DNA from 2 places in the Streptomyces sp. P1-3 genome. Region 2 is predicted to be linked to the other one. Evidence: riboswitches for the same ligand, from Rfam matches in the RefSeq annotation. Region 2 holds a riboswitch; the other holds the start of a gene.
What was found. Region 2 has a riboswitch for thiamine pyrophosphate ahead of ACQUSR_RS08350 (thiamine ABC transporter substrate-binding protein). Riboswitches for the same ligand answer to the same signal wherever they lie in the genome.
Positions count from the first base shown of each region.

Region 1: linked by a shared signal. The riboswitch ahead of thiO (glycine oxidase ThiO) and the one ahead of ACQUSR_RS08350 (thiamine ABC transporter substrate-binding protein) in region 2 are both predicted to bind thiamine pyrophosphate.

Region 1 is NZ_CP192512.1:5,886,767-5,894,786, forward strand. It holds gene pknB (Stk1 family PASTA domain-containing Ser/Thr kinase) at 1-1,462, opposite strand, end outside; gene ACQUSR_RS25110 (thiazole synthase) at 1,579-2,373, opposite strand; gene thiS (sulfur carrier protein ThiS) at 2,376-2,576, opposite strand; gene thiO (glycine oxidase ThiO) at 2,573-3,748, opposite strand; TPP riboswitch at 3,746-3,860, opposite strand; gene ACQUSR_RS25125 (NAD(P)/FAD-dependent oxidoreductase) at 4,056-5,264, shown strand; gene ACQUSR_RS25130 (Rv2175c family DNA-binding protein) at 5,389-5,754, shown strand; gene thiE (thiamine phosphate synthase) at 5,872-6,549, shown strand; gene metF (methylenetetrahydrofolate reductase [NAD(P)H]) at 6,688-7,608, shown strand; gene ACQUSR_RS25145 (hypothetical protein) at 7,648-8,020, shown strand, end outside.
Region 2 is NZ_CP192512.1:2,041,804-2,049,823, reverse strand. It holds gene pyrH (UMP kinase) at 1-646, shown strand, start outside; gene frr (ribosome recycling factor) at 770-1,327, shown strand; gene ACQUSR_RS08360 (phosphatidate cytidylyltransferase) at 1,327-2,460, shown strand; gene rlmN (23S rRNA (adenine(2503)-C(2))-methyltransferase RlmN) at 2,552-3,658, shown strand; TPP riboswitch at 3,724-3,828, shown strand; gene ACQUSR_RS08350 (thiamine ABC transporter substrate-binding protein) at 3,825-4,907, shown strand; gene ACQUSR_RS08345 (ABC transporter permease) at 5,078-6,691, shown strand; gene ACQUSR_RS08340 (ABC transporter ATP-binding protein) at 6,692-7,723, shown strand; gene ACQUSR_RS08335 (hypothetical protein) at 7,998-8,020, opposite strand, start outside.

The DNA of each region.
Region 1 (8,020 bases), 3.8 Mb from region 2:
CGAGCACCTGGTTCTGCGGGGTCTCGTCGCTGAACGCCCGGGTCACGGTGCCGACGCTCAGCCCCGCGTCCTGAAGCTGCTTGCGCGCCTCGCTGAGGGGCATGCCGACGACATTGGGCACGTCGGTCCGCGGCCGCCCCTTGGAGACCTTGATCGTCACGGTTCCGGTGTCGCGGATCCGGGAGCCGACCGCGGGCTTGGTGCCGATGACCTTGCCCCGCTCCGTGACGTCGCTGAACTCCCGGACGACCTTGACCTCCAGGCCCTCGTCGCGCAGCTTCTGCTTCGCCTTGGCCTCGGTCATGTCGATCACGCCGGGGACCTTGGTGAACTGGCCGGAGTTGATGTACCACACGCCCGCGCCGATGCCGAGGAGCAGCAGCACGGCGGCGACCATCGTCAGCACCGGACGCGGCGGCAGCCCGCGCCCGGCTCCGCGCCTGCCCCGCCGGGCCGGGGCGGGGGGCTCCGGCGGCAGTTCCAGGCGGCTGGTGTGCTCCATCCTGTCGGCCCCGGCCGCCATCGGCACCGGGCGCGCGATGACGCTCGTACGGTCCTCGGAGTTGTCGTGCGTGTCGGAGGTCGCCCGCGGCGGTACGAGGTCCAGCTGCGCCTCGGTGAGCTCGGCGCGGGCGGCCCGGGCCAGCCCCAGCAGCTCGACCGCGTCGGCCGGGCGGAGCCCCGGGGCGCGGGCCGTGGCGCCCGCCACCAGGCCGTCCAGTTCGGGCGCGAGCCCCGGCACCGCCGCGGACGGCGGGGCGATGTCCTCGTGGAGGTGCTGGTAGAGGACCTGCGCCGGGGTGCCGCCCGCGTGCGGCTTGGCGCCGGTCAGCATCTCGTACAGGACCACACCGCAGGCGTAGACGTCCGCGCGGGTGTCGGCGGTGCCGTGCTCGATCTGCTCGGGCGCCAGATACGACACGGTGCCCATGACCGAGTCGGTGGAGGTGCTGGTGGCGGTGTCCACGGCGCGGGCCAGCCCGAAGTCGGCGACCTTGACCCTGCCGTCGTCCCCGATGAGGACGTTCTCCGGCTTCATGTCGCGGTGCACGAACCCGGCGCGGTGCGCGGCGCCGAGCGCGGCCAGCACCGGCTCCAGGATGTCCAGTGCGGCGCGCGGCTGCAGGGCGCCGCGCTCGCGCAGCACGTCCCGCAGGGTGCACCCCGCGACGTACTCCATCGCGAGATAGACGTAGGTCCCGTCGGTGCCCTGGTCGTAGACGCCCACCACGTTGGGGTGCGCGAGCCGCGCCACGGACTTGGCCTCGCGGATGAAGCGCTCGACGAAGGCGGCGTCGGCGGCGAGCGAGGGGTGCATCACCTTGAGGGCGAGCACCCGGTCCAGCCGGGTGTCCACGGTCCGGTAGACCGTGGCCATGCCACCGGCCGCGATCCGCGCCTCGACGCGGTACCGGCCGTCGAGCACCTGCCCGACCAAGGGGTCCTGGAGGGTCGTATCCACGACAACGCAGTCTACGAGCCGACTCGCACCGGCCATCTACCCGCCGGTCCAGGCCGCCGTACTGCAGCCGAACGGTGACATGGCCACGGCCGGGGACCGGGCCCCCGGCGGCGCGGTCAGAACGCCGGGCGCTCCGGGTCGAAGTCCGCCCTGCCCTCGGTCGGCGACGAGGCGTGCGCGAAGTGCCGGCGCGGAATCCGGCCCGCGCGGTACGCCAGCCGTCCCGCCTCGACCGCGTGCCGCATGGCTCCCGCCATCAGCACCGGCTCCTGCGCCCGGGTGACCGCCGAGGCGAGCATCACCGCCGCGCAGCCCAGCTCCATCGCCAGCGCGGCGTCCGAGGCGGTCCCGGCGCCCGCGTCGAGGATCACCGGGACCCGCGCCCGCTCGGTGATGAGCTGGAAGTTGTGCGGGTTGCGGATGCCCAGACCGGAGCCGATGGGCGACCCCAGCGGCATGATCGCGGCACAGCCGGCCTCCTCCAGCCTGCGGGCCAGCACGGGGTCGTCGTTGGTGTACGGCAGGACCGTGAACCCGTCGTCGACCAGCGTCTCGGCGGCGTCCAGCAGCTCGACCGGGTCGGGCAGCAGGGTCCGCTCGTCCGCCACCACCTCCAGCTTGATCCAGTCGGTGCCCAGCGCCTCACGGGCCAGCCGCGCGGTCAGCACCGCCTCACCCGCGGTGAAGCAGCCCGCGGTGTTCGGCAGCACGCGGATGCCGTGCCGCTCCAGCACGGACAGCACCGAGCCCTGCACGGTCGGGTCGAGGCGGCGCATGGCCACGGTCGTCAGCTCGGTTCCGGACGCGAGCAGCGCCCGCTCCAGCACATCGAGGCTCGGCGCCCCGCCCGTACCCATGATCAGCCGGGAGCCGAAAGCGGTCCCGGCGATGGTGAGGGGGTCGTCCGCCATGGTCAGCCTCCCTGGACCGCGGTGAGGACCTCGACGCGGTCGCCGTCGCCGAGGCGGGTGGTGGGCCACTGGCTGCGCGGTACGACGGTCTCGTTGACGGCTGCCGCGACCCCGCTGGGGGCGGCGGTGAAGGTGGCCACGAGCCGGTCGAGGGTGAGACCGTCGGGGATTTCGCGCGGCTCACCGTTGACGCTGACGGTCATGCGGACTGCTCCTGATCGGATGCGGGGGAGGCGTGGAAGCGCTGCGGGGAGAACGGGCGGGCCTGCTCGGGCAGCGTCCCGGAGGTCAGCACCTCGGCCATCACATCGCCGGTGACCGGGGTGAGCAGGACGCCGTTGCGGTGGTGGCCGGTGGCCAGATGCAGCCCCGGCAGAGCCGTCGGGCCCAGCAGCGGGGCGTTGTCGGGGGAGCCGGGGCGCAGCCCGGCGCTGGTCTCGGTGAGCGGCAGCTCGGTGATGCCGGGCACCAGCTCGTGGGCGTCGCGCAGCAGCTCGTAGACGCCGCCCGCGGTGACGGTGGTGTCCCAGCCCAGTTCCTCGGTGGTGGCCCCGACGACCAGCTCGCCGTTCTCCCGCGGCACCAGGTAGACGTGTCCGCCGCGCACCACGGCCCGGACCGTCCGGGACAGGAACGGCCCGTACGCGGCGGGGACCCGCAGCCGCAGCACCTGGCCCTTGACCGGGCGGACCGGCGGCAGCACCGCCTCCGGCAGCCCTGCGATCCGCCCGCTGTGGCTGCCTGCGGCCAGCACGGTCTGGCCCGCGGCGAGACGGGTGCCGTCGGCCAGCTCGGCCCCGGTGACGGCGTCCCCGCTCATCTCGACCCGGTCCGCCCGCGCGAGGTGGAAGACGACCCCCGCGCGCCGGCACGCGGTCAGCAGCGCCGCCGCCAGCCGCCGCGGATCGGTCTGGTGGTCGCCGTCCACGCGCAGCCCGCCCTGGACGCCGGGGGCCAGCATCGGCTCCAGACGGCGGCACTCGCGGCCGCTCAGCCACCGCGCGTCCAGCCCGCAGTGCTGCTGGAGTGCGTGCAGCTCCCGCAGGTGGGCGCGGTCGTCGGCGTCGAGGGCGACGGCGAGGGTGCCGCAGGCGCGGAAACCGGTGTCCTGGCCGCTCGCCTCCTCCAGCTCGGCCGTGAAGTCCGGGTAGCGGCGCGCGGAGGCGAGATTGAGGCCGAGCAGCGTCTCCTCGCCGTAGTGGAGTTCGGTGACGGCGGCCAGCATCCCGGCCGCCACCTGGGCGGCGCCGCCGCCGGGCGCCGGATCGGCCACCGCCGTGCGCAGCCCCCGCTGCGCCGACCGCCAGGCCGTGACCAGGCCGATGATGCCGCCGCCGACCACGAGGACGTCGTACGGTCTGTCCGTTGCGTGCATGGGCTTTCTCGCCCCTCCCTTCGCCGGCATGACCCGGATCAGGTTCGTACGGTCGGAGGCCGCCTCAGCCTCCCTCTCAGCCCGGTGCGTCCGGGCTCCCGCGAGTGCGTGTGCCGACACCCTAGTACGCCCGCCGAATCGGCCGGAAGGGCGAGCGGAGCCTCCCGGGGAGCTGACGATGTGCCAGAGATCTCCTCGCGCGGTGCTCCGGCCGACCTACGATGATCAGGTGACTGATGGGCTGAGCGAGCGGAAGCAGACCGGGACGGACGGCGGCGGGCCGGGTGTCGTGATCGCCGGCGCCGGGATGGCCGGTGTCCAGACCGCCGTCGCGCTGCGCGAGGAGGGCTGGTCCGGCGCCATCACGCTGCTGGGCGCCGAGCCCCACCAGCCGTACGACCGGCCGCCGCTGTCCAAGGGGCTGCTGCTGGGCAAGGCCGAAGGCGCCACGTTCGACGTGGACTTCGCGGCGCTCGGCGTCGAGCTGCGACTGGGCAGCCGGGCCACCGGAGTGGACCTGGAGCGGCGGCGCCTGCGGACGGACGCCGGTCCGCTGCCGTACGACCACCTGGTGATCGCCACCGGCGCCGAGCCGATCTCCCTGCCCGGCACCGAGCAGCTGCCCGGCGTCCATCTGCTGCGCACCCTCGACGACGCGGAGCGGTTGCGCCCGGTCCTGGCCGCGCAACACGACATCGTGGTGGTCGGCGCGGGCTGGATCGGCGCGGAGTTCGCCACCGCGGCGCGCGAGGCGGGCTGCTCGGTGACGGTCGTCGAGGCCGCGGAGCGGCCGCTCGCCGGAGCGCTGCCGCCCGAGGTCGCCGCGTACATGGCGGGTTGGTACCTGGACAGCGGCGCCGAGCTGATCACCAGCACGCGGGTCGCCGCGGTCGAGGAGGGCGGTGTGCTGCTGGCCGGGAGCGCCGCCCGGGCCGAAGGCCCCGGGGGAGGGCGGCGGCTGCGGGCGGACGCGGTACTCGTCGGCATCGGCGCCCGGCCCGCGACCGGCTGGCTGGCCGGCTCGGGCATCGAACTGGCCGCGGACGGGTCCGTGCTCGCGGACGAGCGGCTGCGGACCTCGGCGCCCGACGTGTACGCCGTGGGCGACTGCGCCTCGTTCCCGTCCGCCCGCTACGGCCGGCGGCTGCTGGTGCACCACTGGGACAACGCGCTGCAGGGGCCGCGGACCGTGGCCGCCAACCTGGTCGGCTCGCAGCGGCCGAACTTCGTCGGCGCGGTGTACGACCCGGTGCCGTACTTCTGGTCCGAGCAGTTCGGCCGGTTCGTGCAGTACGTGGGCCACCACGCCGACGCCGACGAACTGGTCTGGCGCGGCGACCCGAGCGGTGCGGCGTGGAGCGTGTGCTGGCTGCGGGAGGGCGCCCTGATCGCTCTGCTGGCGGTGGGCCGACCGCGTGACCTGGCGCAGGGCCGCAAGCTCATCGAGAGCGGCGCGGAGATCGACCGGGCGAAGGCGGCGGACGCGTCAGTTCCGCTCAAACTCGCGGCGCTGTGAGCCCGGCGGCTCCTGCGGGGCACGCCGCGCGACGCCGTCGGGACCCGGCGGGGCGGCCGGCGGAGTGACTCCGGGGCCGCGGAGCGTTCGCCGGTTGTCAGTCCCGGATGGCAGGCTTGGCCCCGTGACCGAGATTGACGCAAAGACCGATGCTCTCGTGCCCGCCTGGCTCACCCTTCCCGACATCGCGGAACGGCTGGACGTCGAGGTGACCCGTGTCCGGCAGCTGGTCAAGGAAGGCCAGCTGATCGCCGTGCGCCGTGGCGAGAACCGGGTGCTCCAGGTGCCCGCCGACTTCATCGGAGACGGAAAGGTCGTCAAGGGGCTCTCCGGGACCCTGACGCTGCTGAAGGACGACGGCTTCAGCGACGAGGAGATGCTGGAGTGGCTGTTCACTCCGGATCCGACCCTGCCCGGCACCCCCGCACAGGCCCTGCGCGAGAATCGCGGCACGGAGGTGAAGCGCCGTGCCCAGGCGCTCGCCGTCTGATCCGGCACCAGGGCACCTGATCCAGCACTGGCCGCCCGCCGTCCGATCCTGAGAACCCACCGGTGTACGGGCCGGGGCGCCCGGCCCGTACACCGCCTACCCGGGGGGAGCGCACCCATGGCCCTTGCCGCCGACGCAGCACGCCGACAGCTGGCCGACGCCCGGCTGTATCTGTGCACCGATGCGCGCAAGCGCCAGGGTGACCTGCCCGAGTTCCTCGACGCCGTGCTCGCCGGCGGCGTCGACATCGTCCAGCTGCGCGACAAGGCCATGGAGGCGGGCGAGGAACTGGCGCACCTCGCCGTCTTCGCCGACGCCTGCCGGCGGCACGGCAAGCTCCTGGCGGTCAACGACCGGGCGGACGTCGCGCACGCCATCGGCTCGGACGTGCTGCACCTGGGCCAGGGGGACCTGCCGGTCCCGGCCGCCCGTGCGGTCCTCGGCGAGGACCTGCTGATCGGCCGCTCCACCCACGCCGAGGCGGAGGTGGACGCGGCGATCTCCGAGGACGGCGTGGACTACTTCTGCACCGGTCCGTGCTGGCCCACCCCGACCAAGCCGGGGCGGCACGCCCCCGGCCTCTCGCTGGTGCGGTACACGGCGGAGCGCGCCCCCGCCCGCCCCTGGTTCGCCATCGGCGGCATCGACGCCGGCAATCTGGACGAGGTGCTCGCGGCCGGGGCGCGGCGGGTGGTCGTGGTGCGCGCGATCACCGAGGCCGACGACCCGGGGGCCGCCGCCGCGGATCTGGCCAAGCGGGTGCGCGGGGCGGCATCGGATCCGTCCGGAATGTGAGACGCCGCACACGGGAGCACGGGTGACGTGGCCGAATATGGACGGCGAACAGTCCGCAGTTCGGACAGCCGCCGGACAAAGCGGTCATATCGCTCTGGTCGGCTGTGCCTGCGCCACCCCGCTGGCTAACCTGCCGATATGGCCCTAGGGACAGCTTCCACCAGGACAGACCGCGCACGTACGGTGCGTGACCTGCTCGCCTCCGGCGAGCAGTCGTATTCGTTCGAGTTCGCCGCTCCGAAGACCGAGAGAGGCGAACGGACCCTGTGGAACGCCATTCGCCGGATCGAGGCGGTCTCACCCACGTTCGTGTCCGTGACCTACGGCGCGGGCGGCTCCTCGCGGGAGGGCACGGTGCGCGCCACCGAGCGCATCGCCACCGACACCACGCTCACCCCGGTCGCGCACCTCACGGCCGTGAACCACTCCGTCGCGGAACTGCGCAACGTCATCGGCCAGTACGCCGACGCCGGGATCCGGAACATGCTCGCGGTGCGCGGCGACCCGCCCGGCGACCCGATGGGCGAATGGGTGCGCCACCCCGACGGGGTCACCTACGCCGCCGAACTCGTGCAGCTGATCAAGGAGTCCGGTGACTTCTGCGTCGGTGTCGCGGCATTCCCCGAAATGCACCCGCGCTCGGTGGACTGGGAGACCGACGTCGGTCACTTCGTCGACAAATGCCGGGCGGGCGCGGATTTCGCGATCACGCAGATGTTCTTCTACGCGGAGGACTATCTGCGGCTGCGCGACCGGGTGGCGGCGGCGGGCTGCGACACCCCGATCATCCCCGAGATCATGCCGGTCACCAACGTCCGCCAGATCGAGCGGTTCGCCCAGCTCAGCAACGCGGCGTTCCCGCCCGAGCTGGCTGAGCGGATCCTCGCGGTGCAGGACGACCCGGCCGCTGTACGCTCGGTCGGAATCGACTACGCGACGAATCTGTGCGCGCGGTTGATGGCCGAGGAGATCCCCGGGCTGCACTTCATCACCCTGAACCACTCCACGGCGACCCTGGAAATCTACGAGAATCTCGGACTGCACCAGCGGTCCGGATGACGACGGCCGGCGCACGGCGGCCGTCCGGGAGGGGCGCAGATGGGCTGGACGGTCCTCTACATCGCGTTCGGCGTCGTCGCGCTGTGGCTGCTCGCCGAGGTACTGCTACAGCACAAGGCACGGCTGCGCTGGCGGCTGGTCGCGTTCGCCGGCTTCCTCGGTGTGGTGGCCGGTGTGCTCCTCTCGAACGTGATCGTGATCGGGGCGGGCGCGGCGGCCTTCGCCGTCGGCCAGACCTATGTGACCCTCTCCTTCCGGCGCGGCTTCACCGCCGGCTGGGCGATCAACCTCCCGCGCGGCGGGGCCGGGCGCTCCTCGGCCCCGCCGGTCAGCGAGCCGACGCTCCAGGTCTCGGACCTGGAGGCGGTGCCGGCCGCCCCGGAGGAGCCGCCCGCCGCCCCGCAGCAGCCGC
Region 2 (8,020 bases):
CGTGCACACCATGGCCCGGGAGATCGCCGCGGTCGTCCGGGACGGCGCCGAGATCGCCGTCGTCATCGGCGGTGGCAACTTCTTCCGCGGCGCCGAGCTGCAGCAGCGGGGCATGGACCGGGCGCGCTCGGACTACATGGGCATGCTCGGAACCGTCATGAACTGCCTCGCCCTCCAGGACTTCCTGGAGAAGGAGGGCATCGACTCCCGCGTCCAGACCGCCATCACCATGGGGCAGGTCGCGGAACCGTACATCCCGCTCCGTGCGGTACGGCACCTGGAGAAGGGCCGCGTCGTGATCTTCGGCGCGGGTATGGGCATGCCGTACTTCTCCACCGACACCACCGCCGCCCAGCGTGCCCTGGAGATCCACGCCGAGGCGCTCCTGATGGGGAAGAACGGCGTGGACGGGGTCTACGACTCCGACCCCAAGGCCAACCCCGACGCGGTGAAGTTCGACGCCCTGGAGTACGGCGAGGTGATCGCCCGCGACCTCAAGGTCGCCGACGCCACCGCCATCACCCTCTGCCGCGACAACAAGCTGCCGATCCTCGTCTTCGAGCTCCTCACCGAGGGCAATATCGCGCGCGCGGTGAAGGGTGAGAAGATCGGCACGCTCGTGAGCGACGAGGGCACCCGGGCCTGACAGCCTGACGCCGGCTACACAGCCCTTTACGGGGATGGACAACGGCCTGCCGGTCGGACACCGTGCAGGAGAAGACGCACGCAGGGGCGAGGCTCTGCTTACTGATAACACCAGGAGCAAGTGGTGATCGAAGAGATCCTCCTCGAGGCCGAGGAGAAGATGGAGAAGGCCGTTGTGGTCGCCAAGGAGGACTTCGCCGCGATCCGCACCGGGCGTGCGCACCCGGCGATGTTCAACAAGATCGTGGCGGACTACTACGGTGCGATGACGCCGATCAACCAGCTGGCGTCCTTCTCGGTGCCGGAACCGCGCATGGCCGTGGTGACCCCGTTCGACAAGAGCGCGCTGCGCAACATCGAGCAGGCGATCCGTGACTCGGACCTCGGCGTCAACCCGAGCAACGACGGCAGCATCATCCGCGTGGTGTTCCCGGAGCTCACCGAGCAGCGCCGCAAGGAGTTCATCAAGGTCGCCAAGGGCAAGGGCGAGGACGCGAAGATCTCGATCCGCAGCGTCCGCCGCAAGGCCAAGGAGTCCCTCGACAAGCTCGTCAAGGACAAGGAGACCGGCGAGGACGAGGTGCGCCGCGCCGAGAAGGAGCTCGACGACACCACCGCGAAGTACGTGGCCCAGGTCGACGAGCTGCTCAAGCACAAGGAAGCCGAGTTGCTTGAGGTCTGATGAACGACTCTGCCTGGGGGGCCCCGCCACGCGCCGGATACTGGGGCCCGACAGACCAAGGACTGGCCATGTCGGCGGGTCCCGCGCACAAGGTGGGCGAAGCGGCGCAGACTCGGCCCATGCCCACCGTGCCCGACGCAGGCGGAAACCAGGACGACCGTGACCAGGGGGCCGCTCGGCCGAGCGGCCCCCTGTTCCGCGACGAGCCGGAACCTGCGGGCCGGACGCACGAGCCAGCCCGGCCACCCGCCCCTGCCGCTCACCGCGACAGTGCCGCCCCGGCCCACGACCCGGTACCCGCGCCCGCGCCCGCCAAGAAGAGCGCGGGCCGCGATCTGCGGGCCGCGATAGGGGTCGGCGTCGGCCTGGGCGCGGTCATCATCGCGTCGCTGTTCATCTACAAGCCGGTCTTCCTCGGTGTGATAGCACTCGCCGTGGTCGTCGGCCTGTGGGAGCTCACCTCACGGCTCGCCGAACGCAAGGAGATCCGCGCCCCGCTGATCCCGCTGGCCGTCGGCGGCGTCGCCATGGTCATCGCCGGATACGCGCGCGGTGCCGAGGGCGCGTGGGTCGCCGTGGCGCTCACCGCGCTCGCGGTGCTCGTCTGGCGGATGACCGAGCCGCCGGAGAACTACCTGCGCGATGTGACCGCCGGCGTCTTCACGGCGTTCTACGTCCCGTTCCTCGCCACCTTCGTGGCGCTCATGCTGGCCGCCGACGACGGGCCGAAGCGGGTGGTCACCTTCCTGCTGCTGACCGTGGTCAGCGACACCGGCGCGTACGCCGTCGGCTGGCGCTTCGGCAAGCACAGGCTCGCGCCGCGCATCAGCCCCGGCAAGACGCGGGAGGGGCTGCTGGGCGCGATCGTCTTCGCCATGGCGGCGGGCGCGCTGTGCATGCAGTACCTGATCGACGACGGTGTCTGGTGGCAGGGCATGCTGCTCGGGCTCGCCGTCGCGATCAGCGCGACCCTCGGCGACCTCGGCGAGTCCATGATCAAGCGGGATCTCGGGATCAAGGACATGGGCAACCTGCTCCCCGGCCACGGCGGCATCATGGACCGGCTGGACTCGCTGCTGCCGACGGCGCCGGTGGTGTGGCTGCTGCTGGTGATCTTCGTCGGGCAGGGGTAGAACGCCGCTGAGCTGCGCGAACGTGACGGAGGGTCCCGTTATCCACAGGATGGCGGGGCCCTTCGCTCGCGTCTGCGACACTGGTACGACCATGCCGAAGCCCGGAGAACTCACTTTCGTCGCCCCGCGCGGAGCCAAGAAGCCGCCGCGGCATCTCGCCGACCTCTCGCCCGCCGAGCGCAGGGAGGCCGTCGCCGCCATCGGCGAGAAGCCGTTCCGCGCCAAGCAGCTGTCGCAGCACTACTTCGCCCGGTACGCCCACGACCCGGCGCAGTGGACCGACATCCCGGCGGCGGCCCGCGAGAAGCTGGCCAGTGAGTTGCTGCCCGACCTCATGAGCGTCGTACGGCACATCTCCTGCGACGACGACACCACGCGCAAGACCCTGTGGCGGCTCTTCGACGGCACGCTCGTCGAGTCGGTCCTGATGCGGTACCCGGACCGGGTCACCATGTGCATCAGTTCGCAGGCGGGGTGCGGCATGAACTGCCCGTTCTGCGCCACCGGCCAGGCCGGACTGGACCGGAACCTGTCCACGGCCGAGATCGTGCACCAGATCGTCGACGGGATGCGGGCCCTGCGCGACGGGGAGATCCCCGGTGGACCGGCGCGGCTGTCGAACATCGTCTTCATGGGGATGGGCGAGCCGCTGGCCAACTACAACCGCGTCGTCGGCGCCATCCGGCGGCTCACCGACCCCGAGCCGGACGGGCTGGGACTGTCGCAGCGCGGCATCACCGTCTCCACGGTCGGCCTGGTCCCGGCGATGCTGCGGTTCGCGGACGAGGGCTTCAAGTGCCGCCTCGCCGTATCGCTGCACGCGCCCGACGACGAGCTGCGCGACACCCTCGTCCCCGTGAACACCCGCTGGAAGGTCCGCGAGGTCCTCGACGCCGCCTGGGAGTACGCCGAGAAGTCCGGTCGCCGGATCTCCATCGAGTACGCGCTGATCAAGGACATCAACGACCAGGCGTGGCGGGCAGACCTGCTCGGCCGGCTCCTCAAGGGCCACCGGGTGCATGTGAACCTCATCCCGCTGAACCCGACCCCCGGGTCGAAGTGGACGGCCTCCCGTCCCGAGGACGAGAAGGCCTTCGTCGCCGCGCTGGAGGCCCATGGCGTGCCCGTGACCGTCCGGGACACCCGGGGCCAGGAGATCGACGGCGCCTGCGGGCAGCTCGCGGCCGCCGAGCGCTGAACCGAGGCCGGAACGGCCCGGCTGAGCACGGCACGACGGCTGATACTGTGCCTTCGCACAAATGAACAATCCGACAGGGGAGCGCGCACAGCGCTGAGAGTGCGGCACGGCCGCAGACCCTCGGACCTGATCCGGGTCATACCGGCGTAGGGAGTCAGCACAACCGATGAACACCAGCCTTCGGCGCGCCCTCGGGGCCGCCCTCCTCGGCGCGCTCGCCACCACCACCCTCGCCGCCTGCGGCGGCTCCGACGACAAGGGCGACGGCGGCTCCAAGTCCGTCACCCTGGTCACCCATGACTCCTTCGGCATCTCCCCTGAGGTGCAGAAGGAGTTCGAGCGGAAGAGCGGCTATCAGCTGAAGATCCTCAAGAGCGAGGACGCCGGGGTCGCCGTCAACAAGGCGGTGCTGTCCAAGGGCCACCCGGAGGGCGACGTCTTCTTCGGCGTCGACAACACGCTGCTCTCCCGCGCGCTGGACAACGACCTGTTCACCCCGTACGAGGCCAAGGGGCTGGACCGGATCCCGGCCGCGGTCCAGTTCGACCGGGACAAGCACCGCGTGACGCCGATCGACACCGGCGAGGTCTGCGTCAACTACGACAAGAAGTACTTCGCCGACAAGAAGCTGGCGCCGCCGCGGACCTTCGACGATCTCATCAAGCCCCAGTACAAGAACCTGCTGGTCACCGAGAACGCCGCCACGTCCTCGCCCGGCCTGGCCTTCCTCCTGGCCACCGCCGCCCGGTATGGGGACGACGGCTGGCGGGACTACTGGAAGAAGCTCAAGGACAACGGCGTCGAGGTGGTCGACGGCTGGAACCAGGCCTACAACGACCGGTTCTCCGGTTCCGCCGGGGGCAAGAAGGCCGGGGGCGACCGGCCGCTGGTCGTCTCCTACGCCGGCAGCCCGCCGGCCGAGGTGTACTTCGCCAAGCCGCAGCCCAAGAAGGCGCCGACCGGCGTCGCGACCGGTACCTGCTTCCGGCAGACCGAGTTCGCGGGCCTGCTCAAGGGCGCCCGGAACGAGGAGGGCGGCAAGGCCCTGCTGGACTTCCTGGTCAGCAAGCGGTTCCAGGAGGGCATCCCGCTGACCATGTTCGTCAACCCGGTCCTCAAGGGGGCCGAGCTGCCGAAGCTGTACACCGACTTCGGCGCGAAGGTGGACCACCCCGAGACCATGGCTCCCGAGAAGATCGCCGAGAACCGTGAGCCGTGGGTCAAGTCATGGTCTTCCCTGGTCCTGTAGAGACCCCTGGCGGCGGTCCCGCGAAGACCCCCGGTCATCGCGGCGCCGCGACGACCGCCGTCGACGGTCCTGAAGAGGCCGTCGCCAGCGGATCCGGGAAGGCCACGGCCCGCCGCGCCGCCCCGCCGCGCCGCCGCGACCCGCGTGGCGCGGCGGTCCGGCTCGGCCTGATGGCCCTGCCGCTGGCATTCTTCGCGGTCTTCTTCGCGTATCCGGTGGCGGCCATCGTCACCCGCGGGCTCAAGGCCGAAGGCCGGTGGCGGTTCGACCGCGTCGGCGAGGTGCTCGGCGATGACGGCATCCGCGACGTCCTGTGGTTCACCACCTGGCAGGCCGCCGCCTCCACCGCCCTGACCCTGGCCCTCGCCCTCCCCGGCGCGTACGTCTTCGCACGCCTGGACTTCCCCGGCAGGCGACTGCTGCGCGCCGTGGTCACCGTGCCGTTCGTGCTGCCTACCGTCGTCGTGGGCACCGCGTTCCTGGCCCTGCTCGGCCGCGGCGGACTCCTGGACGACCTGTGGGGCGTACGTCTGGACACCACCGTCTGGGCGATCCTGCTGGCCCATGTGTTCTTCAACTACGCGGTCGTCGTACGGACCGTCGGCGGGCTGTGGGCGCAGCTCGACCCGCGCCAGGAGGAGGCGGCGCGGGTCCTCGGAGCGGGCCGCCTGGCGGCCTGGCGGCGCGTCACCCTGCCCGCGCTCGCGCCCGCGGTGGCCGCCGCCGCACTCATGGTCTTCCTGTTCACCTTCACCTCCTTCGGCGTCGTGCAGATCCTCGGCGGCCCCCACTACGCCACCCTGGAAGTGGAGATCTACCGGCAGACCGCTCAGCTGCTGGACCTGCCCACGGCCGCCGTCCTCAGCCTGGTGCAGTTCGCGGCGGTCGCCGCGCTGCTCGCGGTGCACGCCTGGACCGTGCGGCGCCGGGAGAGCACCCTGCGGCTGGTCGACCCGGCGCTCACCGCCCGACGCCCGCGCGGCGCCGGCCAGCGGACGCTGCTCGGCGTGGTGCTGGCCCAGATCGCGCTGCTGATCCTGCTGCCGCTCGGGGTCCTGGTGGAGCGGTCCTTCGACACCCCCGACGGCTACGGCCTGGCGTACTACCGCGCACTGGGGTCGGTCGCCGACAGTGGCGGGATGTTCCTGGTGGCGCCGGTCGAAGCCGTGTGGAACTCCCTCGAGTACGCGGCCGTCGCCACCCTCATCGCCCTGATCGTCGGCGGGCTCGCCGCCGCGGCCCTCACCCGGCGCGCGGGACGCCTCGTACGGGGCTTCGACGCGCTGCTGATGCTGCCGCTCGGCACCTCCGCCGTGACCGTCGGCTTCGGCTTCCTCATCGCCCTCGACGAGCCGCCGCTGGACCTGCGCGCCTCCTGGATCCTGGTGCCGCTGGCACAGGCTCTGGTCGGCGTGCCGTTCGTGATCCGCACCATGCTGCCGGTCCTGCGGGCGGTGGACCATCGGCTGCGCGAGGCGGCCGCTGTGCTGGGCGCCTCCCCGCTGCGGGCCTGGCGCGAGGTGGACCTGCCGCTGGTCGGCCGCGCCGTGGGGCTGGCGGCGGGCTTCGCGTTCGCCGTCTCGCTCGGCGAGTTCGGCGCCACCGTCTTCATCGCCCGGCCCGACAACCCCACGCTGCCGGTGGCCGTGTCCCGCTTCCTGGGCCGCGCGGGCGACCTGAACTACGGGCAGGCGATGGCGCTGAGCACCGTTCTCATGCTCGTGTGCGCCTGCTCCCTGGTGGTGCTGGAGCGCGTCAGGGCCGACCGTACAGGGGAGTTCTAGATGGCCATGCTGCGGCTGGAACAGCTGACCGTCCACTTCGGGGCGCGCAGGGCGCTGGACACCGTGGACCTGGAGGTCGCCGAGCACGAGACGGTGTGCGTCCTGGGCCCCAGCGGCAGCGGCAAGTCCACCCTGCTGCGGGTCGTCGCCGGGTTGCAGCGCGCGGACGCCGGACGGGTGCTGCTGGAAGGCCGCGACCAGTCGGGCGTGCCGACGCACCGGCGCGGCGTGGGCCTGATGTTCCAGGACCACCAGCTCTTCCCCCAGCGCGACGTCGGCGGCAACGTCGGCTTCGGGCTGCGGATGCGCGGCACCGGCCGCGCCGAACGGGAGCGCCGCGTCGCCGAACTGCTGGACCTGGTGGGGCTGCCCGGCGCCGCCCGGCGGGCCGTCGCCGCGCTGTCCGGCGGCGAACAGCAGCGCGTGGCCCTCGCCCGGGCCCTGGCCCCCAGCCCCCGCCTGCTGATGCTCGACGAACCGCTGGGCCAGCTCGACCGGGCCCTGCGCGAACGCCTGGTGGTCGAACTGCGCCAGCTCTTCGACCGATTGGGTACGACCGTGCTGGCCGTCACCCATGACCAGGGCGAGGCGTTCGCGCTCGCCGACCGGGTGGTGGTCATGGACGGCGGCCGGATCGCGCAGGTCGGTACCCCGCTGGAGGTGTGGCGGCGCCCCGCCTCCGAGTTCGTCGCCCGCTTCCTCGGCTTCGACAACGTGGTTCCGGCCACCGTGCACGGGGCCGCCGCGGACACCCCCTGGGGCAAGGTCCCGGTCCCGGCCGAGGCCCGGCCCGGCACCTGCCGCCTGCTGATCCGCCCGGCAGGGGTGCGGCTGGTCCCCGTGACCGAAGGGTTGCCATGCACGGTCACCGGCCGCACCTTCCGCGGCGACCACGTCGCGCTGCTCCTCCAGCCGGAGAACGCGCCCCGGCTGGAGGCCGCGTGCGCGCTCCGGGACGCGCCGGAGCCCGGGGCGCGGGTCGGTGTCGCGTTCGACGCGGGTGACGTCGTGCTGCTCAGCTCCGGCGACTGATCCGCCGCCCCGCCCCGACTCCGCGGCCGGGCCGTCAGCGCGGTCAGGGCCCCACCCAGGGGTCGCCGCCAGCGCGGTGGATGCCGCCTATCGGTGCATGGGGAGGCAGCGCGCTCGCGGCGGGTCGTCTCCGGATGGCGCGAGGGCGGCGTCCGTACGGCTCTGCGGCGTGTCCGGCGGACACCGCGCGGACGGAATCGGGGTTGAGGCGGACGGAACCCGGGCTGGCGGACGGAACCGGGCTGAGGGAGAGACGCGGCGGGGCCGCAGCGGTTCACTGCGTCAGCGGGATCGTCA